2 regions of the Enterobacter sp. PL_is511 genome follow, and region 2 is predicted to be linked to the other one. Evidence: predicted binding sites of a transcription regulator. Region 2 holds the regulator's gene; the other holds the start of a gene.

Region 1 (14,815 bases), on a different contig from region 2:
CCGAATCAGGCGATATGATGCAGGTTTTGCTTTTTACGGTGCCTACAATATAAACGGTCCCGTCGTGCGCCATTGTACTCGCACTGCCCAGGTGCATCAGAATAATGCAGAAGAAAAATAACCGGAGAAACGGTTTCATTCATATTCCTTACTGATAAAGCAGGTCAAAATACATAACGGCAGTCGCATTTCCTGACGTCACGACGGGCAGCGTGGATTTATAGTGCAAATAAAACGTGAGCGTGTTATCCCCCGGCAGCAGCGGATAAAGCGAAGACTCCGTATTATTGATCGGTATTGGGGTGCGATTGGAATCCAGTAGCTCAACGCCGAGGCCCGTTGCCATCCTGCCAGGCGTTCCCTTTCCGTTATCTGAAAGTGCCAGCAATGTCGGGTTGTTCGCATCCACATTCCCGGTAAACCAAACTTTGGTGCCGGTAATGGCGCGGGTGCAACCTTTCAACGTGATATCAAACTTTGTATCCGGCGTTGTGGTGCCAACCGACGGGAAATCATCCGCGGTAAAGTCACCGAGTTCGACCGTCTGCTCAACGCTGCCAGTGTCGACGTTGCAGGACTCCCCCACGATGGTGCCGATAAACTGAACATTGAAACTGTCATTATCTGCTCTGGCTGTCTGTAAGGACAACGCCAGATTTGCCAGCAGAAACAGGAGAAAATTGCGCTTTTTCATCACCCAATCCTTATGCGAAATCAACGCGTAACAAGGCCAGAGCGGTGAACACGCCCAGTTCCGGGGAATTGCCCGTTGTGCTGATAGGATATGCTTTCAGCGTCACGTTGGCCTTGCCCGCCTCATTAGTCGTAAAAGGTGCGCTACTTGAAAAGACATTCGGTTTCAGTATGTTGTCTTGCTCACTGGTAACCACGACGGCAACATCAGGATTATCCGATGCCAGCGCTTCCGGGTAGCGAGGGTCCGATGTGCCCATAACGCGCAAGGTTAATTGTGCTGGCGAGTTCACGTCAGCATTACATTCAATGGGCACATTGAAGGTTTTGGGCTGAGCGTTGTCCGGCATCTGCCCGGCGCGCGTAAAATCACCGTGATAAAGAGAACCCAGATCCACCGTTACGGTTTGCCCGGCATTAATGACGCAGTTTTGCGGCACGGTAATAACGCCACTGTAGGTAATCTGGTAGACAATATTGGTCAGGCGATCGTTATTCGTCGTGGTGACGTACACATTGAACATCAATTTTGGCGGGATAACCACGGTGCCGATAAAAGGCCTGACAATTTGTAATTTAAAGATCAGGTCATTATCGTTGACCGGGAAAACGCCGCCGGTATCCACTTCATCGTGGCCGCCCATGTGAACGTACTCAATGGGGGGATAAAACTCACCAATGGTTGCGTCATTTATTTTCATGGCGCCAATAATATAATCCGGGTCAAGCTGGAGATATTTCCATTCACCATCCGTTTTGACGACCGGAAAAGGGCTCAAATAGGAGCGATAGGTGCGTTTTTCCCACTCACCCGGTGGACAGGTGGCGTTAACCTGCACATCCTGATTTTTTTCCAGCTCTGTGGAGCCACCTTTAATGTTCTGATTGGTGTTCAGCGTGGTGGTCAAATCATAGTTAACAATCGAGATACCACCGTTAGCATTTTTACAAATATCGGCTATTCCATAAGGTGAGAATGCCAGCCCGACCACATAAAATAAAATCATCCATAATTTCATTTATATACACTCCATTTTCAACCGCAGCAGCGGCTGTTTACTTTCAGGTAATTGATACTTCACGCTACATTGCTTGTCTGACCCTTCACCCCACTGAATTTTCAGCGTTCCCGCCGGGCTCAGGCCAGAGAGATAGACCTCTCCGTCTTCACCCACAATCGTATCGCTGCCATTGTCATCACGTGACACCATGGCACCGAAAGGAACGGGTTTGCCCCGATGGGTTAAGGTCATTAACGCACGCGTACCAGGCCGGGCTTTGAAGGTTGCACGCACAACCGCGCCACGGGTTGGGACCACATTGGTTACGGCATCATCGATATCCATATCGTCAGCCAGTGAGTTGATGTCCAGTGCCATGCGGTTGAGATGATACGAGGATGCGTAGGGAACCACGGCATAGCCTCTCCAGTCGGTATGAATACCCGGCTCGTTCTCGACCTTGACGTTACTCGCGCCCGGAGCGGCAATCAGCACGTTGGTATCACCCAGTGGCTGGCTAAGGGTGATGCCATTCCGGTGAGCTATGACGCCGCCGCTCAAACCGTAGTTCACCTGCTGGTAGTCGCCGTTTCCGCTGTAGTTATAGCCCACGTTCGCATTGCCATAGGCGCTATCGTATTCAAGGCTGCTGGAGCCTTGTGATTTTGTCCCCTGGCTTGAATACCCTTCCTGAACGCTGTAGCTCAGGTTGTTATCCTCAAGCAATGTGCCGTTGATCCCGGCATTTTGCGAGGTTTCACCCTTTTTGTCGGTGCTGATGTTGTAGGTGGCATAAGCATAGTTATGCTTCTGGCTGACATCGTTTTGTGGACGCAGCCACAGGCTCAATGGCAGCGACAAATTCAGCGCGTAAATCTCGTCGCTTTTCGACATGCCCGGTGATTTGTTGTAGTTGTAGGACAGGCTGTAGGACACATCTTTAATGGTCCCGCTAAAGCCTACCTGGAGTAGCGTATTTTTTTCATCGGTATGCCAGTAGGTCTGTTGGCTGCCCGTGACAAAGAGCGAACCTGCATGACCAAGCTGCTGAGAGATGTTGAACTGAACCTTTCCTCGCTTGGTGTAGTACAGATTGTAATAATCCATCCAGGGATTTTGCTGTTCGGTATCGTTGTCCTCGTGGTCACCTGTGTAGCCGCGCATTTGCTTATAGGCTGTTTCATCCAGTGAATAGAATCCCGATGTCGAGTACCGGTAGCCCAGCAGCTGAAAGTTAGTGCCGAGGCCGTTAAGGGATTTTGCATACAGAAAACGGATCGATTGCCCTGAATGCGTGCTGTCATCCGCCAGCGTGCTCTTCGCGTGAGTCACATCCGCAGAGATAGCGCCCAGTTCACCCATATTCAGGCCGGTGCCGAATGCCAGCGAGTGGTAATTGTTGGTTATCTGCGATCCGCTATACAGCGTGAAGCCATGTGAAAGCCCCCAGATTAGAGACCCCTGAACGAAATTAACCTCGTCCTGTTGATCGCTGCTGCTGCGGTATTCGGCCGCTGTTAATGCGTACTTTACGCGGCCTTCACGCTGGAGTACGGGAACGGTGGAATAAGGCACGGAATAGCTGTTGATGCTACCGTCAGATTCTTTTACCTCAACACTGAGGTCACCGCTTGAGGACGTGGGAAACAGGTCGCTAATCGCAAATGCACCCGGTGGAACATAGCTTTGATAAATGGTGTAGCCATTTTGCTTAATGGTTACCTGAGCATTGCTTTTTGCGATACCACGGATCGTGGGCGCGAAACCCTTCAGGCTATCGGGCAGCATATTGTCATCAGAGGCGATTTGCGCACCACGAAAAGGGAGGCTGTCAAACACGTCTGATGGGGTGTAGCTGTCACCCAGCGTCAGTCTTCCTTTCAGCGGAATGACCGCGCGTTCAACATAGGTATTAATGTGCTGCCAGTTGTCGCTGCGTGAGTCATCGCTGTTGTGATAATTCCAGCTTGAGTAATCCCTTAACCGCCACGGGCCAAGGTTTAATCCGCTGTTAAGCCCGAGGAAATAGCTTTTACTGGTTGAGTTGCTCTCCCCCCGATCGCGGCTACGAGAGCCGGTGAAGTTATAATTCAGCAGGAGGGCATTAATGCCTTCATCCCATTGTTCAGGCGGAATATATCCGCGTGCGCTATTCCTCAGGGCGGCTTGCGGGATACTGATATCCAGCCGCTGATGCTCAAAATCAAAGGTGGTTGATGAGGCGGGAATGATTGACGCAATATCAATACAGCTGTCCGTCTTTTCCGCCGTCAGGGCAGGAAACGCCTGAAGGTTAACGCCCAGGTTTTCCAGCGCTTTTGCTGATAAACAGGCGGTCAGACCGGTATCATCCGCCTGCGGTTGTGCCGTCGACGCGGTATTTCTTGCCGTAAAGGTGATATCGCGAGTCGCCACAAACGCCCCGTTAAGCCAGAGATCAACACGATAAACGCCTGGTGCCTGGCCATTGGTGGAAAACCGCGACAGGTCAGCAACGGCAGAGGGATCGCTAGACAAAAATGCCGGGTTGAAAAAATATTCTGCACTTGCATCTGATGGCGATAGCAATCCTGCTATCGCCATCGCCACTGGCGTAAGGGATGTTAAAGAAAATGTGCTAAAAATCAGTGAAGTATTACGTTTCATCTCTTTTCCCTGCAGTAAATGCTAAGTACTTCCTTCCTTGAAGACAAAATGCAGGTCTGCTATTTCATTTCAGGTTGTTAATGGGAACAAATCTGCGTAGGGGTATTTGCGCCGAAATCATTCACTGTCTGGAATTTCACACTGCCGGAACCGCCGCCGGGGATATCCACCGTCAACGTGTTTTTAGGTGCGACCATTGAATTGGGAAGACGGGTTCCCCCAACAAAGAACTGCACCAACGATACGTAATACGGTGATGGATTCGTTATGATGACTTTTCCATTTTCTGTCCGACACGTCAGCGTTTTGGGCGCATCCACGGAAAGGGATGTTAATTTCTTAGGGCGAATGAATAACTTAATCACACTCTGTGTTGCTATTTGCAGCGTATTGCCCTGAAGCTTATTTTTATCGACAGACGGAATAGCCTTGCTGTTCAGATAGAAAACAGTTTCGCGATCGGCAGGAAGGTCGGGGCCGATATACATAATACGCAGCGTGTTCTCTTTCTTGGGGTGGATAACAAACAACGGTGGCGTAAGGATAAAGTCTGGTGACTTGATACCCTCAACGTTGGCTACCCATGATTGTATTAAGAACGTATTGTCTGCCGACGAATTGATCACCGGTAATGAAACCTGTTTATCCCCCTGCGGATAAATGACGCGGGTAGCCCCTAAAGCAATTCCACCTGCAGAGGCATTCGTTGCCAGACCCATTGTCAGCAGCAACGTACCAGCCATCATCAGGCGAGACAAAGACGTAGGTGATGTGTTCATTTGCATTGTTCCCTCAATTCTCATGACGAGGCACTCGGGCCTCTGAGTGTTTTACTGGTAGACGACGTTAAACCATACCTGGGCGTCGGCCGTACCAGCCTGAACGTGCGGTTGTGTGGAGCGGTATTTCGCCATAAAACGCAGAACATTGGCGCCGTTCTGCAAGGGGGCGTACCAGGGCGGGGCTGTATCCGGAATAAGTAGATGACCGGTTGCGTCAAATATTCCCACACCAATCCCCTGCGCTGCGCCTGCGCCATAACCTGCGCGAAAAATTTGCGGGTCTTTTGCATCGGACTCGCCGCTGAACAGTACGCCCGCACGTTGACTGACGCTGGTATCGCAGTCTTCTAGCGTTATCTGAAAGGCTGTTGGTGCTGCCCAATCGCCCGTTGCGGCAAATTCGTTATTGCGTATTTGGCCCATACGCACAATCTGGTCCTGACTTTCTGCACTGACGGAACAGCCGGTGTTGACGACTTGCCCCTGAAAATGCACGCTTCCGTCGTCAATTGCCGAGGCGGGCAGTGCAACGCACAGCAGTACGCTGAAAAACAGCACTGATTGCCTGGTGACCTGTCGCATAGTGACTCCGTTTCGATGGATCGGCAAAACACCCCCGAATCAGATTCCGGGGGTGTTACTGCAGCTAACGAATCAGGAGTAAACCATCTGGAATGTTGCAGTCGAGGATACGTTACCCGGCGTGGCCGCACCGGTAGCGATGTAGTCAACGCTCAGCGGGATGGTGTTCTCGCCATTGATCAGCTTCACATTGGAGGAGGTATCACCGATATTGAGTACGTTACCATCCGGTCCGAACAGTTGCAGTGCGACGTTAGTTGCTGAGCCAGCTCCCGCTGTGTTAGCCAGTGAACCTGCCAGTGCTGCGTCTTGCTGACCGTTGAAAATCACAGCGGCGTTCTGGCTTACCGTGGTGTCACAATCTTCCAGAACGATTTTGAAATCTTCTTTCTGGTTCGCCTGCATTCCTTTTGTCGTCAATTTCACAGTACGAACCTGGCTCAGCGTTACAGTCTGATCAACGGAGTCAGCTGCGACCGAACATGCAGCATTAACAACCTGGCCAACGAAGTTAACCGTACCGCCAGAAACCGTGACGGTGTCTGCCTGTGCGTTCATCGCTACGCCACTTACCATTGCCGTTGCAATGACCATTGCTAAAACGTGCTTTTTCATACAAATCCTTTTAAATAAACATCTTTCTGTCAAATTGAAATTGAGTAAAAGCTATATGCTTTCACAGCGTGAACTTGAATAACGTTTAACAAGTTCCGTTATTTAGAATATGCATTTCGCATAATGGACGGGCTTATTGAAAAGCTCTTTTCATCATGTTTATGATGTTCCGCGGCAGGTATTCTAGGAGTCGTGAAATATTATTTCAATGTATGGTGGTATAATATGTCGTTAGTTTTTTTTAGGTATAATATTAGAATTAATTAATATTTTTAAATGATGTAAGTAGTGGTGTTTTTACCGGATTTTAACAATGGGTGGCCTGTTTGCGGTCAAATAGATAAAGGTGGCGTATGGATATCGGTTTGGTTGCAAAAAAATCATGTAAGAGAAAAGGAACTTTATAATTTTAAAAGTATAAATGTATGTCTGAAATATAATACTATTATTTCAATTTGTAATATTTATACCAGGAAAATGAAATCCCCCTCGGTTAAGAGGGGGGATTGATCAGATCTCTTCTACGCGCACTCTGAGTGCTGCCAGCGCTTTACGCGCCGCTTTCAGCACCTGCTCACACTGCTCAATCGTCAGCGTCAGCGGCGGTTCAATGCGGATGGTTTTCGAGTTGTTGAGCGTTCCGGCCACCAGCACCCGCTGGCGGAACATCTCGCTCGCGAAGCTATAGCCGGTTTCGTTATCAATAAACTCAATCGCCATCAGCATCCCTTTCCCACGCGCGTCCTGCACCAGGTCCGGATACTCCCGGCCTAGCTGACGGAAGCCGTCCAGCAGCATGTCGCCTTTCTGCTCCGCCTGCGCGGGCAGGTTTTGCTCCAGCAGCACGTTGATGGTCGCCAGCGCGGCCGCACAGGCCAGCGGGTTACCGCCAAAGGTGGTGGTATGCAGGAACGGATTGTCGAACAGCACCGAGAAGACCTCCTCGGTGGCCACCGTCGCGCCAATCGGCATCACGCCGCCGCCGAGCGCCTTCGCCAGGCACAGGATGTCCGGCTGCACGTTTTCGTGCTCGCAGGCAAACATCTTGCCGGTGCGCCCCATCCCGGTCTGGACTTCGTCTAGGATCAGCAGGGCGCCAAACTCATCGCACAGCTGACGCACGGCGGGCAGATAGCCCTGCGGAGGGAGGATCACGCCGCCTTCGCCCTGAATCGGCTCCAGGATCACCGCCGCCACGTCATCGCCGGTCTTGCGGCATTCGCTCAGCGCGGTGCGCATGGCGTTGATGTCGCCAAACGGCACGTGGCGGAAGCCCGGCAGCAGCGGCATAAACGGTTTGCGGAAGGTGGATTTGGCGGTAGCAGACAGTGCGCCCAGGGATTTCCCGTGGAACGCGCCGCTGGTGGCGATAAAGGTGAATTTCCCGCGCGGCGACTGGTACGCTTTGGCGAGTTTAATCGCCGCTTCGACCGATTCCGTGCCGCTGTTGCTAAAGAAGCTGTACTTCAGTTTGCCGGGCGTTAAGGCCGCCAGCGTTTTCGCGAGCATGGCGCGAAGCGGGTCGAGCAGTTCCTGGCTATGGAGAGGTTGTTTCGCAAGTTGATTCTGTACGGCGGAAACCACAACTGGATTACGGTGCCCCACGTTGAAAATTCCAAAACCTCCCAGGCAATCGATAAACTCCTGTCCCTGGGTGTCGACAAGCGTGTTCAGACTTCCCGCTTGCCACTCTACGGCTCCGTAATCCCCGCCGGCGGTAACAGATTTGCGATACTCCAGAAACCCTGGATTGACGTGCTCTTTAAAGTAATCGATGACCTCTCGGTTAAGTTGTTTCATCTCCTCATGATCGAGCGTTCGCTTCTCAATGAGATTCAGTGCGTGCGCGGTACAGGCAAGAGCCGAGGCGCTGGAAGGTAACCTGTTCAAAATGTGCTCCCGGGGATCGCGTATCACATGATACTGAGTTAAGTATTGCAGGGATTACGCCACTTCAGATGACTTAACGAAAATCGGGATAAACGCCAGGTTAAAATAATGTTGCACAATATTTAATCATGCCGGAGCAACCGAAACGGGATTTAGCGGTACAGGAAAGAGAGAATAAATGAGGACGGAAACGCGCAGCTGCACTAAAGAAGTGCATTCGCTGCAACTTAAGTGGGCGTTAACGGGTCATGCTTTACAGGTAATTTCTTTACGAAAGTATTTGAAATCAATGAATTAAAAAATCGCACAAAAAGTATGGTTTAAGTCAAATCTGCGATCTCCATCAAGTTTAACAACTAAAGATAAATTGTTTACCGCCGAAAAAACATTGACCCACAAAATTAACATTCAAATAACCTGCAAGGGATGCCCACGATGTCCTCTCCAACCTATGTCACCCAGAATGAATATCCTCTGGACGATGACACCACCTTAATGTCTACCACAGACGTCCACAGCTACATCACCCACGCCAACGACACCTTTGTGCAGGTGAGCGGCTACCAGCTCGATGAGCTGACGGGCCAGCCGCACAATATGGTACGCCATCCCGATATGCCAAAAGCCGCGTTTGCCGATATGTGGTACACGCTGCAGCAGGGCGAGCCGTGGAGCGGGATTGTCAAAAACCGGCGCAAAAACGGCGACCACTACTGGGTGCGTGCGAATGCGGTACCGATGGTTCGCCGCGGGCAGGTGACGGGCTATATGTCCATTCGTACCAAAGCCACAGCGGAAGAGATTGCCGCCGTGGAGCCGCTCTACCGGGCGCTGAACGACGGGCGCTGTAAAAAACGTATTCATAAAGGGCTGGTGGTCGGAAAGGGCTGGTTGGGCAAACTGCCGGCAATGCCGCTGCGCTGGCGCGTGCGCAGCGTGATGGCGGCGCTCTTTGCCGTACTCGCCGCCACGCTGGCCGCGACCTCCGCCGGGTGGATGCCGCTTGCCGCAGCCGCGCTGGTAATGCTGCTGGGGACACTGCTGTTTGAGCAACAGATTGTCCGCCCGATAGAGAATGTGGCGCGACAGGCGCTGAAGGTCGCCACCGGCGAGCGCAACAGCGTGCAGCACCTGAACCGCAGCGACGAGCTGGGGCTGACGCTGCGTGCGGTCGGGCAACTGGGCCTGATGTGCCGCTGGTTGATCAATGACGTGTCGAGCCAGGTGGTGAGCGTCCGTGACGGCAGCGACAGGCTGGCGCAGGGGAATGAAGATCTGAACGATCGTACGCGTCAGACCGTCGCGAACGTGCAGCAGACCGTCGCGACAATGAACCAGATGGCCGCGTCCGTTCAGAGTAACTCCGAAACCGCCGCCGAGGTGGACAAACTCTCCGTGGCCGCGAGCAGCGCGGCAACGAAAGGGGGCAACGCGATGCAGACCGTCGTTAAAACGATGGATGACATTGCCGACAGCACGCAGCGAATTGGCTCGATTACCTCTCTGATTAACGATATCGCTTTCCAGACCAATATTCTGGCGCTGAACGCGGCGGTTGAAGCGGCAAGGGCAGGCGAGCAGGGCAAAGGTTTTGCCGTGGTCGCGGGCGAAGTCCGCCATCTTGCCAGCCGCAGCGCCAGTGCCGCGAATGATATTCGTAAACTGATTGATGCCAGCGCCAGCAAGGTGCAGTCCGGCTCTGAGCAGGTACACGCCGCAGGCCGTACGATGGATGATATCGTTGTGCAGGTGAAAAACGTGACGCAGCTTATCGCCCAGATCAGCCACGCGACCTCCGAGCAGGCAACCGGACTTTCAGAGTTGACCCGCGCGGTGGCTGAACTCGACAGCATCACGCAGAAAAACGCCGACCTGGTCGAGGAGAGCGCCCACATTTCTGCGATGGTGAAGCATCGCGCCGGACGCCTTAAGGATGCGGTGACCGTGCTCCATTGAGTCAATAATGTTCCGGAAAAGCCGTTTATTCCGTAAGGAATAAGTGGCTTTTTATTTTCTGGTTGTGACTATTAATGTATTTTATTGTTAAGTGCATATTAAATAACTAAAGAAAGTGCCTCAGTTATTTATTCCTGCCTAAGTCAGTTCTTCAGAATCCTGTTTCAAAAATACCTCGTTTGACGGTCTGGTAACGATCGATGAAGCAATATTAATAGCCTACACCTATGCATTGTGAGGGTTATGAAATAAAAAAACGATCAAAGTCATAAAGTTAGCAAATTCGTTACCGATAACAGCGATCGTCTGAGAAATAATCACATCGATGGAGAAAATATGTTCTTACATGACGTAAAGATCGGCACGAAATTATTTCTGGCGTTTGGATTCTTTATTGTCCTGATGGCGATCAGCGCGAGCCTGTCTCTGCTGAGTCTGAACCGGGCTAATAACGGGATGCAATCCATTATTACCAGTGATTATCCGACCACGGTAAAAGCGAACCAGTTAATCGATAACTTCCAGGAATTTATTAGCACGCAACAGCTGATGTTGCTGGATGAGCAGGGTACCTACACGGGGCAATCTCAGCAGCGCCTGAAAGAGATCAGCGAGCACATCACGGTGATCCTGGGCGAGCTGAACAACGCGCTGCAGGATCAAAAGTCTCAGCAGGTGCTGGCGGATATCCGCAGCGTGCGCCAGCAGTATCTGGACTCGCGCTACCGCATTTTGCAGGCGGTGCAGAACAACAATCGTGCGGGCGCTATTCAGGAGATGATGACCACCACCCTCGCCGTGCAGCAGGCTTATAAAGCGAAGGTGAAGGAGCTGATTACTATTCAAAACAGCGAGATGCAGAGTGCAGGGGCGCAGGTAGAAGGAGATTTCAGGTCTAACCGCCTGCTGCTGATCCTGATCACGCTCTTTAGCGTCGTGGCAGGCAGCCTGATTGGCTGGTTTATCGTGCGCGCTATCACACGTCCGCTCGGCGAGGCGGTGCATTTTGCAAAAGCCATTTCAGAGGGCGATCTGACGGGAAGCATCACGCCGCACGGCAAAGACGAAACGGGTCTGCTGCTGCATGCGCTGATGGAGATGAAGACGCGACTGTTGGACATTGTGCAGCAGGTGCAAACCGGCTCGGAGAATATCTCCAGCGCAGCCGCGCAGATTGTCGCCGGGAACCAGGATTTGGCCGCGCGCACGGAAGAGCAGGCAAGTTCTGTCGAACAGACCGCTGCCTCGATGGAGCAGATCACCGCGACGGTGAAAAATACTGCCTCGCATACCGGGGAAGCGACCAACCTTTCGGCCGATGCCGCCACGGTGGTCAAAAACAACGGTGAGATGATGAAGCAGGTGACCAGCAAAATGCGCCTGATTAACGAAACATCGAACCGGATGTCCGACATTATCGACCTGATCGACGCCATTGCGTTCCAGACCAACATTCTGGCGCTGAACGCGGCGGTGGAAGCGGCGCGCGCCGGCGAGCACGGACGCGGCTTTGCGGTGGTGGCCGGTGAGGTTCGCCAGCTTGCCCAGAAGAGCGCGTCGTCTGCCAGCGAAATCCGGGAGCTGATTGAGAGCTCCACCAGCCAGACCCAGGACGGGATGAACCTTGTCGAAAAAGCGAGTGGGCTGATCAACGGGATGGTGGGTAACGTGGAGGAGATGGACGTGATTCTGCGGGAAATTCGCCAGGCCAGCCACGAGCAGACGGAAGGTATCTCGCAGATTAACAGCGCGATTGGCCTGATTGATGCCACCACCCAGCAGAACTCCGCGCTGGTGGAGGAGTCTGTAGCTGCAGCGGCATCGCTTAACGAACAGGCGATGCACCTGAAAGAGCTGGTACGCGTCTTCCGCGTGAGCGAGCACGCGCCGGCTTAATCCAGCTGGGAGATCTCCAGCGCCGCGCGGTCAATCACGCCGATAATCTGCTTAAGCTGCGCGTCGCTGAGCTCTCCCTGATTCACCTTCAGGTCTAACACCGCTTTGAAGTTATCCAGCGCCCGCTTCATCTGCGGGTTTTTGCGCAGCTGAAAACCGACGCTGCGCGCTTTGATACGCACCTGGATCTGTTCCAGCTGTTCCCGGTTTTCATCCAGCCAGCGCTGTCCTTCAGCGGTAATCGCAATGCGCTTACGCCCGCTCTCTTCTTCCGTAATGGTGATAAAGGTCTGATCCTGAAGATAATCCAGGGTTGGATAGATGACGCCCGGGCTCGGGGTATAATTCCCCTGGGTCAGGTTTTCAATCTCTTTGATCAGCTCGTAGCCGTGGCTCGCGCTGCGAGTCAGGATATCCAGAATCACCAGCCGCAGATCGCCGTGGCCGAAAAAGCGCGGTCGGCGCCCGCCGCTGTCGTGTTCGTGTCGCATAACAGGTCCTTTAATTGATATATCTAAACTATATCTAAGATATATTCAGATGCAATCTAAAAGATCTTGCATTTTTCATTATTAGTAATCATTATCATTTGAAAATTGATTTAGATATATCGTATTCACCAGAAAAGGGTCTAAAAATGGCATCTACTCGTTATCCACAGCGTGTTCGTAATGACCTGCGTTTTCGCGAGCTGACGGTGCTCCGCGTTGAGCGCGTCAGCGCGGGTTTCCAGCGCATTGTTTTAGGCGGCGAGGCGCTGGAGGGCTTTAGCTCCCGCGGTTTCGACGACCATACCAAAGTCTTTTTTCCGGCACCCGGGACGACGTTTACGCCGCCGGTGGTCACCGATGAAGGCATCGACTGGGGTGACGGCGTGCGTCCGCAGGCGCGCGACTATACGCCGCTCTACGATGAGGCAAATCATGAGCTGGTTCTCGATTTCTTCATTCATGACGGCGGCATTGCCAGCAGCTGGGCGGTCGAGGCGAAAGCGGGCGACGCTCTGACCATCGGCGGCCCGCGCGGTTCGCTGGTGGTGCCGGAGGATTACGCCTGGCAGCTGTACGTGTGCGATGAATCCGGCATGCCCGCGCTGCGTCGACGTTTAGAAAGCATTGCTAAACTGCCGGTTCGCCCGGAGGTTCATGCGGTCGTGACGGTAGGGGACGAATCTTATAAAGACTATCTGGCGCACCTGAGCGGGTTCAATATCACCTGGGTAGTGGGCCACAACGCGCAGGCGGTCGCAGACCATCTGGCGGCGCTGACCGTTCCGGGGGAAGACTACTTCATCTGGCTGACCGGGGAAGGGAAGGTGGTGAAAACGCTGAGCCGTCAGTTTGAAACCGACGCGATTGACACGCAGCTGGTGCGTGCCAGCGCATACTGGCACGCCAAATAATCAGGCGGCGGAATCCAGCTGCGCTTCGTTCACCTGATGTTCGAGCGAGGCGCGGACCTCGTGCAGCGCTTTCTCCTGCTGAGCGAAGTACGCTTCCATATTATTGAGCGACGAGACCAGCAGCCAGGACTCCTCTTTCTCCAGTTCCGCCAGCTCGTTCACTAAAATGTCGATCTGCTCGCGGACCTGCGCCATTTTTTTGCGGATACGTTCCAGATCGTTCAGCCTGTCGCTGGCCATCAATGGCTCGAAGCCCTGTTGCAGACGGGCCACCAGCGAGCGAATGGCTTTCACATCGCCGCGCTGCTTCGCCTGGTTAAGCTGCACCATCATGCTGTTGGCTTCTTCTTTCAGATCGTCCGCCACGAGGTCCGGGTGGCAGAGCTTGCTCGCCTGCCGCCAGAGACGCTTGAGTTCGTTCTGATCTTCTTCCGAAAGATGCTTACCTTTGCGCAGCCGCACTTCGGCATCATGATGCTGCTCGCGATACTTCTCGTACTCTTCGTTCGCCTCGTCGCGCGCCTGACGCGCAGGCTCCTCTTCGCGCGTTAAGCCGCTCTCCAGCTCCAGCGCTTCGGCCAGCAGGTTGGCAATCAGATTGCTTTGCTGTTCCAGATGCTTACGCGCCTCAGCGGCCTGTACGGAATCGGCCGGGAGATCGCGCCAGCGCTGGGTGAGCGTCGCCAGCACCTCTACCGCCTGCGCCATATAGTGCTGGCAGCGACGGTAATCTTCCTCGCGACGACGCGCTTCCGCCTGCTGACGACGCAGGTTTAGCTCCGCCAGGGTTTTACGCAGGGCGAGGATCTGCTGCATCAGCGGCCCAAGGCGGGAAAAATAGAGATCGTTAAACTCATCAAGCTGCTGCACGCGGGCGTTGCGGCGGTCAATCAGATCGCGCAGACGCTCTTCCAGCGCCTTCAGTTCCAGCTTGCTGGCGGCCACCTGCGGGTCGCGCCACGGGGTGACGGCGCGCTGGCCCTGCAGCCAGGCGGTAATGGCCGCCATGGCCGCGGTGTAGTTCTTCTCCTCAAGCGCCACGACGATTGCCTGTAGCTCATCGTCAAACGCTTCATTTTTCAGGCGTGTCAGCTGGCTCTGGATGATGTCGTCATCTTCCAGTTCAATGGCATTTTTAATGATTTCTAGCCGTTTGATCGGTGTGCTCATGATGCCTTTCGCTTTGGCGCTTAAGTATTTGAGTTAAGGTTAGTTGTTGTAAAAGCTACAGGAAATAATACACACGGATGATGATCGGCGCGATGGGGGATTTCTTTAGTTTTGCAGTTTGTGACGTGGGGAAGTGAGCAGGAGCCTGTAAGGTGGAGGGTGAGGATAGCTCCGTTTCCTGC
Region 2 (14,815 bases):
CTCACAATGCCAGTGAATCATCAACTGTATCTATAGTTCGTGACACAATAAAAAAACAGAGCTGAGAACATGCCTTAAACGGGGTCTCATAGGGGGAAGAAAGTGAGTATTCTAGGTTATTTACAAAAGGTTGGTCGCGCACTGATGGTGCCGGTCGCCACGCTGCCTGCCGCAGCCATCCTGATGGGTGTCGGCTACTGGATCGACCCCAACGGCTGGGGTAATACCAGCGCGCTGGCGGCGTTCTTTATCAAGTCGGGCTCTGCCATTATCGACAACATGTCCGTGTTGTTTGCTATTGGTGTGGCTTATGGTATGTCCAAAGACAAAGACGGCGCCGCTGCGCTGACCGGTTTTGTCGGTTTCCTTGTGTTAACCACTCTCTGCTCACCGGCAGCGGTGGCCATGATCCAAAAAATCCCGGCGGACCAGGTTCCGGCGGCATTTGGTAAGATCAGTAACCAGTTTGTCGGTATCCTTGTGGGTATCATCTCCGCTGAACTGTATAACCGCTTCAGCAGCGTAGAGCTGCCAAAAGCGCTCTCCTTCTTTAGCGGCCGCCGTCTGGTCCCCATCCTGACCTCGTTTGTGATGATCGTTGTTGCGTTCATCATGATGTACGTCTGGCCGATGATCTTCGACGGTCTGGTGAACTTCGGTGAGCACATCCAGAAACTGGGTTCTGTCGGTGCGGGCGTGTACGCGTTCTTTAACCGTCTGCTGATCCCGGTCGGTCTGCACCACGCGCTGAACTCTGTATTCTGGTTCGATGTTGCCGGTATTAACGATATTCCTAACTTCCTGGGTGGCGCACAGTCCATCGAAGCAGGTAAAGCGGTTGTCGGTATCACCGGTCGTTACCAGGCTGGCTTCTTCCCGATCATGATGTTTGGTCTGCCGGGAGCTGCGCTGGCTATCTACCACTGCGCACGTCCAGAGAACAAAGCGAAAGTGCTGGGTATCATGATGGCGGGGGCGTTCGCGGCCTTCTTCACCGGTATCACCGAGCCGCTGGAGTTCTCCTTCATGTTCGTGGCGCCAGTTCTGTATGTGATCCACGCTGTGCTGACCGGTATCTCCGTGTTCATCGCTGCCAGCATGCACTGGATTGCCGGTTTCGGCTTCAGTGCGGGTCTGGTGGATATGGTGCTTTCTTCCCGTAACCCGCTGGCAACACACTGGTGGATGCTGATTCCACAAGGTCTGGTGTTCTTCGCGATCTACTACATGGTGTTCCGTTTCACTATCACCAAATTCAACCTGATGACCCCGGGTCGTGAGCTGGCCGTGGCCGGTAGCGAAGCGGATGGTCAGGATGTGAACGTGAGCGGTGCTCAGGATCAGGACGTTTCAGGTCTGGCGCGTCAGTACATCGCCGCTGTTGGCGGTTCTGACAACCTGACCGGTATCGACGCCTGTATCACCCGTCTGCGTCTGAACGTGAAAGATTCTTCCCTGGTGAACGAAGCGCTGGCCAAACGTCTGGGTGCCTCCGGTGTTATCCGCCTGAACAAAACCAGCGTGCAGATTATCGTTGGCTTCGTGGCAGAGAAAATTGCTAACGCCATGAAAACCACCGGTCCGGTAGCCGCAGCAGAAGCTTCTGCCGCACCTGCCGCCGCGCCAGCGGCTGCAAAACCGCAGGCAGTACCTAACGCCAAAACGGTAGCCGCGCTGGTTTCACCGGTAACAGGTGAAGTCGTTGCGATTGAGCAAGTGCCTGACGAAGCCTTCGCCAGCAAAGCGGTCGGTGACGGTGTGGCGGTGAAACCAACGGAAAAAACCGTTGTGTCTCCGGCGGCCGGTACCATCGTGAAAATCTTCAACACCAACCACGCGTTCTGCCTCGAAACCGAAAATGGTGCGGAGATCGTTGTCCATATGGGTATCGATACCGTTGCGCTGAACGGTCAGGGCTTTACTCGCCTGGTGGAAGAGGGCGCTGAAGTGGTGGCAGGGCAGCCGATTCTGGAAATGGATCTGGACTTCCTGAACGCCAACGCACGCTCCATGATAAGCCCGGTTGTTTGCAGCAACATTGACGACTTCAGCGGTCTGGTTATCCAGGCTAAAGGTCAGGTTGTTGCGGGTCAAACACCGCTGTATGAGATTAAAGGCAAGTAATCGCTCCTGAGTAGAGTCATGCCTTAAGCGGCGGGGGATATCCTCCGCCGCTTTTTTTTGCAGCAAATGCCCCCATTATTTTCTTCAGAGACGTTTTAAGGGTTGTCACTACGTCCGGCTTATAAGATCATACGCCGTTATACGTTGTTTACGCTTTGAGGAATCCACGATGAGTGAGGCAGAAGCCCGCCCGAGTAACTTTATTCGTCAGATCATCGATGAAGATCTGGCCAGTGGTAAGCACACCACAATCCATACCCGTTTCCCGCCGGAGCCGAACGGCTACCTGCACATCGGGCATGCAAAATCTATCTGCCTGAACTTTGGCATTGCCCAGGACTACCAGGGCCAGTGCAACCTGCGTTTCGATGACACCAACCCAGTAAAAGAAGACATCGAATACGTTGAGTCCATTAAGAACGACGTGCAGTGGCTGGGCTTCAACTGGTCTGGCGACATCTGCTACTCCTCTGACTATTTCGATCAGCTGTACGCCTATGCGGTAGAGCTTATCAACAAAGGTCTGGCGTATGTCGACGAGCTGTCTGCTGACGAAATCCGCGAATACCGCGGTACGCTGACCGCGCCGGGCAAAAACAGCCCATTCCGCGATCGCAGCGTGGAAGAGAACCTGGCGCTGTTTGAAAAAATGCGTGCTGGCGGCTTCGAGGAAGGCAAAGCGTGCCTGCGTGCCAAAATTGACATGGCGTCTCCGTTCATCGTGATGCGCGATCCGGTGCTGTACCGTATCAAGTTCGCAGAACACCACCAGACCGGTAACAAGTGGTGCATCTACCCGATGTACGACTTTACCCACTGCATCAGCGATGCGCTGGAAGGCATCACTCACTCGCTGTGTACGCTGGAGTTCCAGGATAACCGTCGTCTGTACGACTGGGTGCTGGATAACATCACCATTCCTGTGCACCCGCGCCAGTACGAGTTCTCTCGTCTGAATCTGGAATACACCGTGATGTCCAAGCGTAAGCTGAACCTGCTGGTGACCGACAAGCACGTTGAGGGCTGGGATGACCCGCGTATGCCTACCATTTCTGGTCTGCGTCGTCGTGGTTACACTGCCGCGTCTATTCGTGAGTTCTGCAAACGTATCGGCGTGACCAAACAGGATAACACCATTGAGATGGCTTCCCTGGAATCCTGCATTCGTGAAGATCTCAACGAAAACGCCCCGCGCGCGATGGCGGTTATCGACCCGGTGAAACTGGTCATCGAAAACTATCCGCAGGGTGAAAGCGAGCTGGTCTCCATGCCTAACCATCCGAACAAACCGGAAATGGGAAGCCGTGACGTGCCGTTCAGCGGCGAGATCTGGATTGACCGCGCTGACTTCCGCGAAGAAGCCAACAAGCAGTACAAGCGTCTGGTGCTGGGTAAAGAAGTGCGTCTGCGTAATGCTTACGTCATCAAAGCCGAGCGCGTTGAAAAAGATGCGGAAGGGAATATCACCACCATCTTCTGTTCTTATGACGCTGAAACGCTGAGCAAAGATCCTGCTGACGGCCGTAAAGTGAAGGGCGTTATCCACTGGGTGAGCGCATCCCACGCGCTGTCGGTAGAAATTCGTCTGTACGATCGTCTGTTCAGCGTGCCTAACCCGGGTGCGGCGGAAGACTTCCTGGCGACCATCAACCCGGAATCGCTGGTGATCAAGCAGGGTTATGCGGAACCTTCTCTGAAAGCCGCTGAAGCGGGCAAAGCGTTCCAGTTCGAACGTGAAGGTTACTTCTGCCTGGACAGCCGTTACAGCACCGCGGAAAAACCAGTATTTAACCGTACTGTAGGTCTGCGTGATACCTGGACGAAGATCGGCGAATAATATTGCTGCTCTGGTCAATGAGAGACAAACGCCGCACTGTGCGGCGTTTTTTTATTTAACGATCAGAGTATTAAGCCAGGGCTTAAAGAGGCGTCATGAAAATATCAGGTCAATGAGGTGCTACTTATTTTTTAAAAAAAAGTTTGTGCCATTGCGAAAATCAAAAATGTTACATAAATGGAAAAAGATTCCACGTCTACCCACTGAAATACCTGATAATTCCCCGTCATTCCTCGCCTTCCCGTAAATGTTACAAAGCACTACCAATTATGTGCACTTCGTCATAATCCTGACTTTTGTCCGCTAAAAAGCATTGATAATTCGCGTCGCGAAAAATAACCTAAAGACGGTAGTTAATTCGAGGGTATTTAAAACTACCCCTGACCATTTGGTCTTTTTTATTTACGCCGTTTCAGGCGTTTTAATTCGTCAAAGAGGAATAATCTATGCGTACGTTCAGTGGCAAACGTAGTGCGCTGGCGCTGGCTATTGCCGGTGTGACAGCAATGTCGGGCCTGGTGATTGCGCCAGAGGCAAAAGCAGCGGGTTTCATCGAAGATTCTACCCTCACGGGCGGTATTTATTACTGGCAGCGTGAGCGTGACCGTAAAGACGTCACTGAAGATAAATACAAAACCAACCTTTCTCACTCCACCTGGAACGCCAACCTGGACTTCCAGTCAGGCTATGCCGCGGATATGTTCGGTCTGGATATTGCTGCGTTCACCGCGATTGAAATGGCGGAAAACGGCGACAGCGGCCACCCGAACGAAATCGCCTTCTCCTCCAGCAACAAAGCCTATGATGAAGACTGGTCCGGGGATAAGAGCGGTATAAGCCTTTACAAAGCCGCGGCGAAATTTAAATACGGTCCGGTATGGGCGCGCGGCGGTTATATTCAGCCAACTGGCCAGACTCTGTTAGCGCCGCACTGGAGCTTTATGCCGGGTACCTATCAGGGTGCGGAAGCGGGGGCTAACTTTGACTACGGTGATGCGGGTGCGTTGAGCTTCTCCTATATGTGGACCAACGAGTACAAAGCGCCTTGGCACATCGAGATGGACAAGTTCTACCAGAACGATAAAAAAACCAAAGTCGATTACCTGCACTCGCTGGGCGCGAAATACGACTTCAAAAACGATCTGGTGCTTGAAGCGGCATTTGGTCAGGCACAAGGCTATATCGATCAGTACTTTGCCAAGGCCAGCTATAAGTTTGATGTCGCGGGTAGCCCGCTGAGTACTAGCTACCAGTTCTACGGTACGCGCGATAAAGTCAGTAACGGTGGGGTCAATGACATTTATGACGGCACCGCGTGGCTGCAGGCACTCACCTTCGGCTATAAGGTTGGCCAGGTTGATTTGCGTCTGGAAGGCACATGGGTGAAGGCGGAAGGGCAGCAGGGCTACTTCCTGCAGCGTATGACTCCGACCTACGCCTCCTCCAACGGCCGTCTTGATATCTGGTGGGATAACCGCTCAGACTTCAACGCCGACGGCGAGAAAGCGGTCTTCTTCGGTGCAATGTACGACCTGAAAAACTGGAACCTGCCTGGCTGGGCGGTGGGCGCTTCTTACGCTTACGCCTGGGACGCAAAACCTGCCGATATGGCAACACCGGACGCATACTACGATCCCAACTATCGCCTGAAAGAGTCTTCCTACAGCCTGGATGCAATCTATACCCTGCAGGATGGCCGCGCGAAAGGCACGATGTTCAAACTGCACTTCACCCAGTATGACAACCACTCCGATATCCCGAGCTATGCGGGCGGTTACGGCAACATCTTCCAGGATGAACGTGACGTGAAATTCATGGTTATCGCCCCATTCACCATCTTCTGATAAACGCACTGGCGGGCTGAGTCCCGCCGGTATGGAGACTGTATATGATGAAAAAAATCGTAGTCGTCGCGTTGCTGGCATCAGGGCTGGTGGCGTGTGCGCAGACTCAGGCACCAAAAGAGGACTCCCGCCTGAAGGAGGCATATAGCGCCTGCATTAATACTGCGGAAGGTTCGCCGGAAAAAATTGAAGCCTGTCAGAGCGTGCTAAACGTGCTGAAGAAAGAGAAAGCGCATGAGCAGTTCGCGACGCAGGAAAATGTCCGCGTAATGGATTACCAGGCCTGTATCCAGGCGCGTAAAACCGGTAACGATCAGGAAGTGGCGAAGCGTTGCGACCAGATTTGGAAAGAAATTCGAAGCAATAACAGTAAGTAACTCGCTGTTATCATGCCCGGTGGCGCTGCGCCACCGGGCATTTTTTTAGGCAAAAAAAAGCCAACCTTACGGCTGGCTCAGAGTATGAACACTTGTTTATTTCGCGTCGTGCGCGTGGTCGTCTTCGCGGCAATCGCCTTCAGCACAATGACCGTAAAGGTACAGGCTGTGGTTGGTCAGGCGGATGCCATGACGCGCGGCGATTTCACGCTGGCGTGATTCGATGGAATCATCGCTGAATTCAATGACCTTGCCGCAATCGAGGCAGATCAGGTGATCGTGGTGCTGCTGCTGGGTCAGTTCGAAAACAGATTTACCGCCTTCGAAATTATGACGGGTAACAATGCCCGCGTCATCAAACTGGTTCAGCACGCGATAGACGGTAGCCAGCCCAATCTCTTCACCCATGTCGATAAGACGTTTATAAAGGTCTTCCGCACTGACATGGTGATTGTCTGGACCCTGAAGCACTTCAAGGATTTTTAACCGAGGAAGCGTAACTTTCAGGCCAGCCTTCTTTAATGCGGTATTGTTGTCAGTCATGCGGAATCTGTCCTGTTGCTAAACGATTCACTTCTGTAGGAAGTGACAGAAAATGCACCTGGGATAATGCGTCTCATTATAGAACTGCCATGGCTAAATGAAAACTGCAAGTCTCAGGCAAAATATGCTTATAAAAATGGGGTATCACCAACAAACTTGCTCAATGGAAAACCACATTTTATCAGGGAGACATTGTACAGGTCTGGGCGAAAAAGTTAAAAGATTGTAGCGATTAATTTAATCGGTTTGACCTGGGGCATGGGCGCAACCGCAGTTGCGCCGCGAAATAATCAGGCGTTCAGAATATCGTCCAGGTGCAGTTCTTCACGGATCTGCTTCACCCACTTCTCAACACGCTCGGCGGTCAGTTCTGGCTGACGGTCTTCGTCGATGGCCAGACCCACGAAGTGATCGTCATCGGCCAGGCCTTTAGACGCTTCGAAGTGGTAACCGGCGGTCGGCCAGTGGCCTACAATAACCGCGCCATTCGGCTCAATGATGTCGCGGATGGTGCCCAGCGCGTCACAGAAGTATTCGGCGTAGTCTTCCTGATCGCCACAGCCAAACAGGGCGACCAGCTTACCGTTGAAGTCGACTTCTTCCAGCGTCGGGAAGAAATCATCCCAGTCGCACTGGGCTTCACCGTAGTACCAGGTTGGGATACCCAGCAGCAAAATGTCATAGCCTTCCAGATCTTCTTTGCTGCTCTTGGCGATGTCATGCACATCAGCAACGTCTTTACCGAGCTGTTTTTGAATGTTTTTTGCGATATTTTCGGTATTGCCGGTATCACTGCCAAAGAAAATGCCGATGATTGCCATGAGTAAAATAACCTCTTGAAACTTAATAGTATGGTGGCGCAATTCGGCCACGGATAAGGGCAATAATAGCAGAACTGGCAACCCTGCGGAAACAGCTATCGCGCAGGACTGCACTCTGTGCTACATGAAAAGGGCGATAAAGGGGATTTTCAGACTTATGCCTGGCCGCGTAACGTTTCAAGCTGAGCGATCAACATCTCTTCAATGAGTTCACTGCGGCTGATATTTCGCGCGTCGGCCAGCTCGTTCAGCGCATCGACGGCGTCGGCGTTAAGCTTCAGTTCGACACGCTTAAGCCCACGATTTTTATCGCGTTTAAGCTGGTTGCGTTTATTGATACGCAGCTGTTCATCGCGCGAAAGCGGATTCGTCTTGGGTCGTCCCGGGCGACGCTCATTCGCGAACAGATCTAGTGTCGTACGGTCCGTTTGTTCTTTGGCCATGATTCTGAGACTTCGGGGGAAACACGCCGCCCTGCTAATGCCCGGGCGATAAGCGCGCCATCATACATCACCAAAAACGGCACGCCAACGACTGGACGCCTGCAGCCTTCCAGTCGCTCTCTTTTTAATCAATTTGCAGTATCAGCAAGATAGCGGCGAATGGCGCGCAGCACGGCGTCAGGTTTTTCCGCATGCACCCAGTGCCCGGCACCGGCAATAACGTGGGCGCGAGCCTGCGGGAACTGGGCCAGCAGCGTGTCGCGGTACGCGTCGGTTACGTAAGGTGAGTTTCCGCCGCGAATAAAGAGGGTAGGGTGCGGCCAGGCGGGGACGGTTTTCCAGCCCACGATGTTGTTGTACTGGTCCCAGAGCACCGGCACGTTAAAACGCCATTGCCCGTCAACAAACGACTTCAGCAGGAACTGCACGACGCCTTCTTCATCAAGATGCTCACGCATGACGGCAGCCGCCTGTTGGCGTGTCGCGACACCCGCTTCTGTGACCGCATTAATGGCGGCAAAAATCTCGTCGTGACGACGGACGTCATAATCCACGGGCGCGACGTCAATTACCACCAGGCCGCTAATACGGTCCGGGGCCAGTGCCGTCAGGGCCATCACCGCTTTACCACCCATTGAATGCCCGATCAGCGTTACCTTCTGCAGGCTATGTGCGTCCAGCGTATCCAGCAGATCCTGCGCCATCGCCGCGTAGGTCATCTCGTCGGAACGCCCGGAAAGACCGTGATTGCGCATATCGACCTGTAAAATATCGTGGTCGGTAACCAGATCACGTGCCAGCACGCCCAGGTTATCCAGGCTGCCAAAAAGCCCGTGAACCAGTACGATGGGAGAATTATTGTTCGGCGATTGTGCAGTTTGCGCTCGGGTATTCAATTTCATGGCAAAGTTCTTTTTTTACGTATGTCAGGTTAGGGTATCATGTTGACCATTCTGCCGCCCGGCTGCAAGGTTCCAGTTTAATCTGACTTTTGCCGCCAACCTGGTTTGACGCTATCCGCTGTTGGGATTTGACCTTATAATCCCAATGACTTGTATTCAGATAAGATATCGCACTGGATTAAGATGAAAACAATCGAAGTTGATGACGAACTCTATCAGTATATTGCCAGCCAGACGCGGCATATCGGGGAGAGCGCGTCCGACATTTTACGGCGCATGCTTAAAATTTCCGCCGCTTCACAGCCTGCTACCCCAGTCACCAAAGATGTCGTGTCTCAGCCAAGCGTTGTTGCACAAGCAAAACCTGCCGTGACGCCGGCAAAAGATAAAGTGCGCGCGATGCGCGAGCTGCTGCTCTCCGATGAATACGCGGAGCAGAAAAAGGCGGTTAACCGCTTTATGCTGGTGCTGTCTACACTTTATTCACTGGATAACAAAGCGTTTGCTGAAGCGACCGAGTCGCTGCACGGTCGTACTCGCGTCTATTTCGCGGGCGACGAGCAGACGCTGCTGCAAAATGGCAATCAAACCAAACCCAAACATGTTCCTGGCACCCCATACTGGGTGATAACCAATACCAATACGGGCCGCAAGTGCAGCATGATTGAACACATCATGCAGTCCATGCAGTTCCCGGCGGAATTGATTGAAAAGGTTTGCGGTACAATTTAACCCTTGCATCAGAAGGACCCGGTAATGGCAAATCACAGCCGTGCAGGCCAACCTGCACAACAAAGCGATTTGATTAACGTCGCTCAGCTGACCGCGCAGTATTACGTGCTGAAGCCGGTCGTGGGCAACGCAGAACACGCAGTGAAGTTTGGTACATCTGGTCACCGCGGCAGCGCGGCGCGCCACAGCTTTAACGAACCGCACATTCTGGCCATTGCTCAGGCCATTGCGGAAGAGCGCGCTAAAAACGGCGTTACCGGTCCGTGCTACGTGGGGAAAGATACCCATGCCCTGTCTGAACCGGCGTTCATCTCTGTTGTGGAAGTGCTGGCTGCAAACGGCGTCGATGTCATTGTTCAGGAGAACAATGGCTTCACCCCAACGCCTGCGGTCTCTAACGCCATCCTGGTACACAACAAAAAAGGTGGCGCGCTGGCTGACGGTATCGTTATCACGCCATCCCACAACCCGCCGGAAGACGGTGGCATCAAATACAACCCGCCTAACGGTGGCCCGGCGGACACCAACGTCACCAAAGTGGTCGAAGATCGTGCGAACGCCTTGCTGGCTGACGGCCTGAAAGGCGTGAAGCGCATTTCTCTGGATGCGGCCATGGCGTCCGGCCACGTAAAAGAGCAGGATCTGGTTCAGCCGTTCGTGGAAGGGCTGGCGGATATCGTCGATATGGCGGCCATTCAGAAAGCCGGCCTGAAGCTGGGCGTGGATCCGTTGGGCGGCTCTGGTATCGAATACTGGAAGCGTATCGCCGAGCACTACAAGCTGGATCTGACCATCGTGAACGATCACGTCGATCAGACCTTCCGTTTTATGCACCTGGATAAAGACGGCGCGATCCGTATGGACTGCTCTTCCGAGTGCGCAATGGCGGGCCTGCTGGCGCTGCGTGATAAATTCGATCTGGCGTTTGCTAACGACCCGGATTATGACCGTCACGGTATCGTCACCCCTGCCGGGCTGATGAACCCGAACCACTATCTGGCGGTTGCGATTAACTACCTGTTCCAGCACCGTCCGCAGTGGGGCAAAGAGGTGGCCGTCGGTAAAACGCTGGTTTCCTCGGCGATGATCGACCGGGTGGTCGAGGCGCTGGGCCGCAAGCTGGTGGAAGTGCCGGTGGGCTTCAAATGGTTCGTTGACGGTCTGCACGACGGCAGCTTTGGTTTCGGTGGAGAAGAGAGCGCGGGGGCCTCTTTCCTGCGTTTCGACGGCACGCCATGGTCAACCGATAAAGACGGCATCATCATGTGCCTGCTGGCGGCGGAGATCACCGCGGTCACCGGTAAGAACCCGCAGGAACATTACAATGATCTGGCGGCACGCTTTGGTGCACCAAGCTATAACCGTATTCAGGCCAGCGCGACGTCAGCTCAGAAAGCGGCCCTGTCCAAACTCTCTCCGGAGATGGTCAGCGCAAGCACCCTGGCAGGTGACCCGATCACCGCGCGTCTGACGGCGGCACCGGGCAACGGCGCCTCCATTGGTGGGCTGAAAGTGATGACCGAAAACGGCTGGTTCGCCGCGCGTCCATCCGGTACGGAAGATGCGTATAAAATCTATTGCGAAAGCTTCCTCGGCGCTGAGCACCGTCAGCAGATTGAGAAAGAAGCGGTAGAGATTGTCAGCGAAGTGCTGAAAAACGCGTAAGTGCGGTTTGTGTGCGGGCTGATGCCCTCACCCCGGCCCTCTCCCACAGGGAGAGGGAGAAAACAATAAAAACGGCAACCCTTGGGTTGCCGTTTTGCTTTTACCTAACTGTGCTTATTCTTCAATTCAAACCGTGGTGACACCAGACCGTACAGCGTCCAGCCCATAAAGGTCACCATCGCGCCATACAGCATCGCTTCCTCACCGGATGAGTAGAGCGCGTAGAAGCTGTAAATCGCGCCAATCAGCGCCACGATATTCGCCGCACGCGCCTTGCGTGGATCCACCTTCGCGACTTTCTGAATAATCACCAGCGCCGCCATCGACAGAATATACGGAATGATATTTGTCACGACCGCCAGGTTGACCAGCACGTTGAACTGGCTGTTCAGCGACGGGCTAATGGTCATCAGCGACAATCCGCTCTGGAAGATAACAATCGCCAGCATGCCCTGCACCGGCGCATCCGCTTTGGTCACGCGGGAGAAGATTTTTGGGAAGTAACCTTCATCAGCGGAGGATTTAAACACCTGTGCGATGGTGAACTGCCACCCAAGGAGTGAACCGCAGCAGGACATCACCATCAGACCCATGATCACTTTCCCGACTTCCGGAGTGAACATCTGCGCGAAGGCCAGCCCGAACGGCGCCGTGGAGTTAGCCAGATCCATATTCGGTACGATGCCCGCAATGACGTTAGTCGAGACGATATAGATCACCGCCGCGCCCAGCGTTCCGCCAAGGACCGCAATCGGCACGTTCTTTTCAGGATTGTCCACCACTTCCGCGTTCGCGCAGGCGGATTCCAGCCCCAGGAAAGCCCAGAGCGTCATAGCGATAGAAGAGCCCACAGCGGTAAAGAACGGCACATGGTGCGGGTTCCAGGAGTTGGCGTACAGCGTCGGGCTGAACCAGAACCAGCCGATGATGCACAGGCCGACAACCGGGATAATCACACCCCAGACGGTGATGCTGGAGAGCTGTCCGGTGATACGCGCGCCGCCAAAGTTAGCTACGGTGCAGATCCACAGAACCCCGATGGTCGCCAGCCCAATTTGTACCGGGCTGAGCGTCGCGCCAAACAGCTCCGTACCGTAACCTACGGCGGAGATGGCAATCGCCACGTTGGCGATCAGCAGCGACACGCCGTAGGTGTAGTTGGCCATAAAGTTGCCCGACTTGCCAAAGGCGTATTCGGCATAGCCCCCCATCCCGCCTGACTTACGGCTGAACATCCCGCACTTGGCGAACGCCCACGCCAGCGCCATTGAACCGACTGCCGTCACCAGCCAGGAGATGATAGAGATGGTACCCACCTCTGCAAGCTTGGTGGGCAGCATGATAATCCCGGAGCCCATCATGTTCACCATGGTGAGGATGGTCAGCTGCACCACGCCCATCTTATTGGACTTACTCATAATTTCTCTCCTTTCAGCAGCGTGGACTGAGCGGTGGGTTGTTTGATGACATTGCAGCGAACCTGTTTGCGGCCCTCACACTCCTCGACGTACACACCCTGCAGCTCCGGCGCGAAGCCCGGAAGAAGGTTGATGCCTTCTTCCAGGGCGGCAAAGTAGCGCAGCACGGAACCGCCCCAGACTTCCCCTGGGACAACACACAGTACCCCCGGCGGATAAGGAAGGGCGCCTTCGGCGGCGATGCGGCCTTCCGCGTCGCGCAGGGAGACCAGCTCAACTTCACCGCGCAGATAGGCGTAGTTCGCGTCCTGCGGGTTCATCATCACGCGTGGGAAGTGAGACTTGCGGAACATCTCTTTCTGCAGCTGTTTCACGTTGTGGCGGGCGTACAGGTCATGCATCTCCTGGCAGATCTGGCGCAGGGTGTAATCCGCGTAACGTTCCGGATGCTGTTTGTAGAGAGAAGGCAGGACCTCTTTCAGCGGAGCATCGCTCTCGAGCAGTTTTTCGAAGCGCACCAGCTGCGCCACCAGCTGCTGCAGTTTGCCCATATCTTCCGCAGGCGTGAGCAGGAACAGGATCGAGTTGAGATCGCATTTTTCCGGCACGATGCCGTTTTCACGCAGGAAGTTGGCGAGGATAGTGGCGGGCACGCCGAAGTCGTCATACTCCCCGGTGCGGGCGTTAATGCCCGGCGTGGTCAGCAGGAGCTTGCATGGGTCGATAAAATACTGATGCTCTGCGTAGCCTTCAAAAGCGTGCCAGTTTTCACCCGGTACGAAGTGGAAGAAGCGCAGATCGGTTGCAATCTCCGCCGTGTCCCAGCTTTCCCACGGACGACCATCCACCGTCTCCGGCACGAAGGGACGCAGATACTGGCAGTTCTCCAGGATCAGCTTGCGCGCTTCGATACCGTTCACCACGCAGTCCATCCACATGTTGCGGCCGCTCTGGCCTTCATGCATACGGGCGTTAATGTCCAGCGCAGCGAACAGCGGATAGAACGGGCTGGTGGAGGCGTGCATCATAAAGGCATTATTCAGCCGCTTATGCGGGACATAGCGCTGCTGGCCTTTGATGTGGCTGTCTTTCTTGTGAATTTGCGAGGTCTGGGAGAAGCCTGCCTGCTGTTTATGCACGGACTGGGTAACCAAAATCCCCGGATCGTTTTCGTTCAGCTCCAGCAGCAGCGGCGAGCAGTCGGCCATCATCGGAATAAACTGCTCGTAACCCACCCAGGCCGAGTCAAACAGGATGTAATCACACAGGTGCCCAATCTTATCCACCACCTGACGGGCGTTATAGATGGTGCCATCGTAGGTACCCAGTTGGATCACCGCCAGACGGAACGGACGCGCATCGCGTGCACGGCCCGGCGCCACCTCTGCTACCAGCTCGCGCAGATAGCTTTCTTCAAAGCAGTGGGCGTCAATGCCACCAATGAAGCCGTACGGGTTACGCGCGGTTTCGAGATAGACCGGCGTTGCGCCAGCCTGGAGGAGGGCACCGTGATGGTTAGATTTGTGGTTGTTACGGTCGAACAGCACCAGGTCGCCCGGGGTAAGCAGGGCGTTAAGCACCACTTTGTTGGATGACGAGGTGCCGTTCAGCACGAAGTAGGTCTTATCGGCATTAAAGACCTTCGCCGCATGTTGCTGCGCAATGCACGGCGCGCCCTCGTGAATCAGCAGATCGCCCATTGCGACGTCGGCGTTACACAGATCGGAGCGGAAAAGCGTCTCACCAAAGAAATCGACAAACTGATTACCGGCAGGATGACGGCGGAAGAACTGACCGCCCTGATGCCCAGGACAGTCAAACGCGCTGTTACCCTGCTTCACATAGTCGACCAGGGCGCGGAAAAACGGCGGACGCAGCTGGGTTTCGTACTTCAGGGCCGCTGCTTCCAGCTGGCGTCCATAAAAGTCGTTGCTGGTGTCTGAATACTCAAATACGCCATGAATGCGCGATAAATAGTCTGCCGGAATGATCTCTTCTTTATGCGTCGCGACAAAAACAGGAATGCCAAAACCGGTGGCTTCTATTTCGTCCAGGATACCGCTGGCAATATCCGTTACCGCCAGAACAATGGCGGCAACATCAATATAA

What was found. Region 2 encodes Fur, which represses iron uptake genes when iron is present. Its sites were predicted from a motif close to ATAATAATGAGAACNACTATCAA; they were not measured.
Region 1: AC0TN7_RS13145 (siderophore-interacting protein) is a predicted target of Fur. The motif match lies at 12,628-12,650, and genes of this name have one in related genera.

Annotation. Positions count from the first base shown of each region.
Region 1 is NZ_JBVPGP010000023.1:185,021-199,835, forward strand. It holds gene AC0TN7_RS13090 (fimbrial protein) at 1-139, opposite strand, end outside; gene AC0TN7_RS13095 (fimbrial protein) at 149-694, opposite strand; gene AC0TN7_RS13100 (fimbrial protein) at 705-1,712, opposite strand; gene AC0TN7_RS13105 (fimbrial biogenesis usher protein) at 1,713-4,340, opposite strand; gene AC0TN7_RS13110 (fimbria/pilus periplasmic chaperone) at 4,418-5,125, opposite strand; gene AC0TN7_RS13115 (fimbrial protein) at 5,171-5,704, opposite strand; gene AC0TN7_RS13120 (fimbrial protein BcfA) at 5,777-6,319, opposite strand; gene ygjG (putrescine aminotransferase) at 6,830-8,209, opposite strand; gene AC0TN7_RS13130 (PAS domain-containing methyl-accepting chemotaxis protein) at 8,645-10,165, shown strand; gene AC0TN7_RS13135 (methyl-accepting chemotaxis protein) at 10,502-12,061, shown strand; gene AC0TN7_RS13140 (PadR family transcriptional regulator) at 12,058-12,552, opposite strand; gene AC0TN7_RS13145 (siderophore-interacting protein) at 12,699-13,463, shown strand; gene AC0TN7_RS13150 (coiled-coil domain-containing protein) at 13,464-14,633, opposite strand.
Region 2 is NZ_JBVPGP010000024.1:397,862-412,676, forward strand. It holds gene nagE (N-acetylglucosamine-specific PTS transporter subunit IIBC) at 103-2,124, shown strand; gene glnS (glutamine--tRNA ligase) at 2,294-3,961, shown strand; gene chiP (chitoporin ChiP) at 4,408-5,805, shown strand; gene chiQ (ChiQ/YbfN family lipoprotein) at 5,853-6,182, shown strand; gene fur (ferric iron uptake transcriptional regulator) at 6,279-6,725, opposite strand; gene fldA (flavodoxin FldA) at 7,016-7,546, opposite strand; gene ybfE (LexA regulated protein) at 7,702-7,989, opposite strand; gene ybfF (esterase) at 8,118-8,891, opposite strand; gene seqA (replication initiation negative regulator SeqA) at 9,075-9,623, shown strand; gene pgm (phosphoglucomutase (alpha-D-glucose-1,6-bisphosphate-dependent)) at 9,648-11,288, shown strand; gene potE (putrescine-ornithine antiporter) at 11,393-12,706, opposite strand; gene speF (ornithine decarboxylase SpeF) at 12,703-14,815, opposite strand, start outside.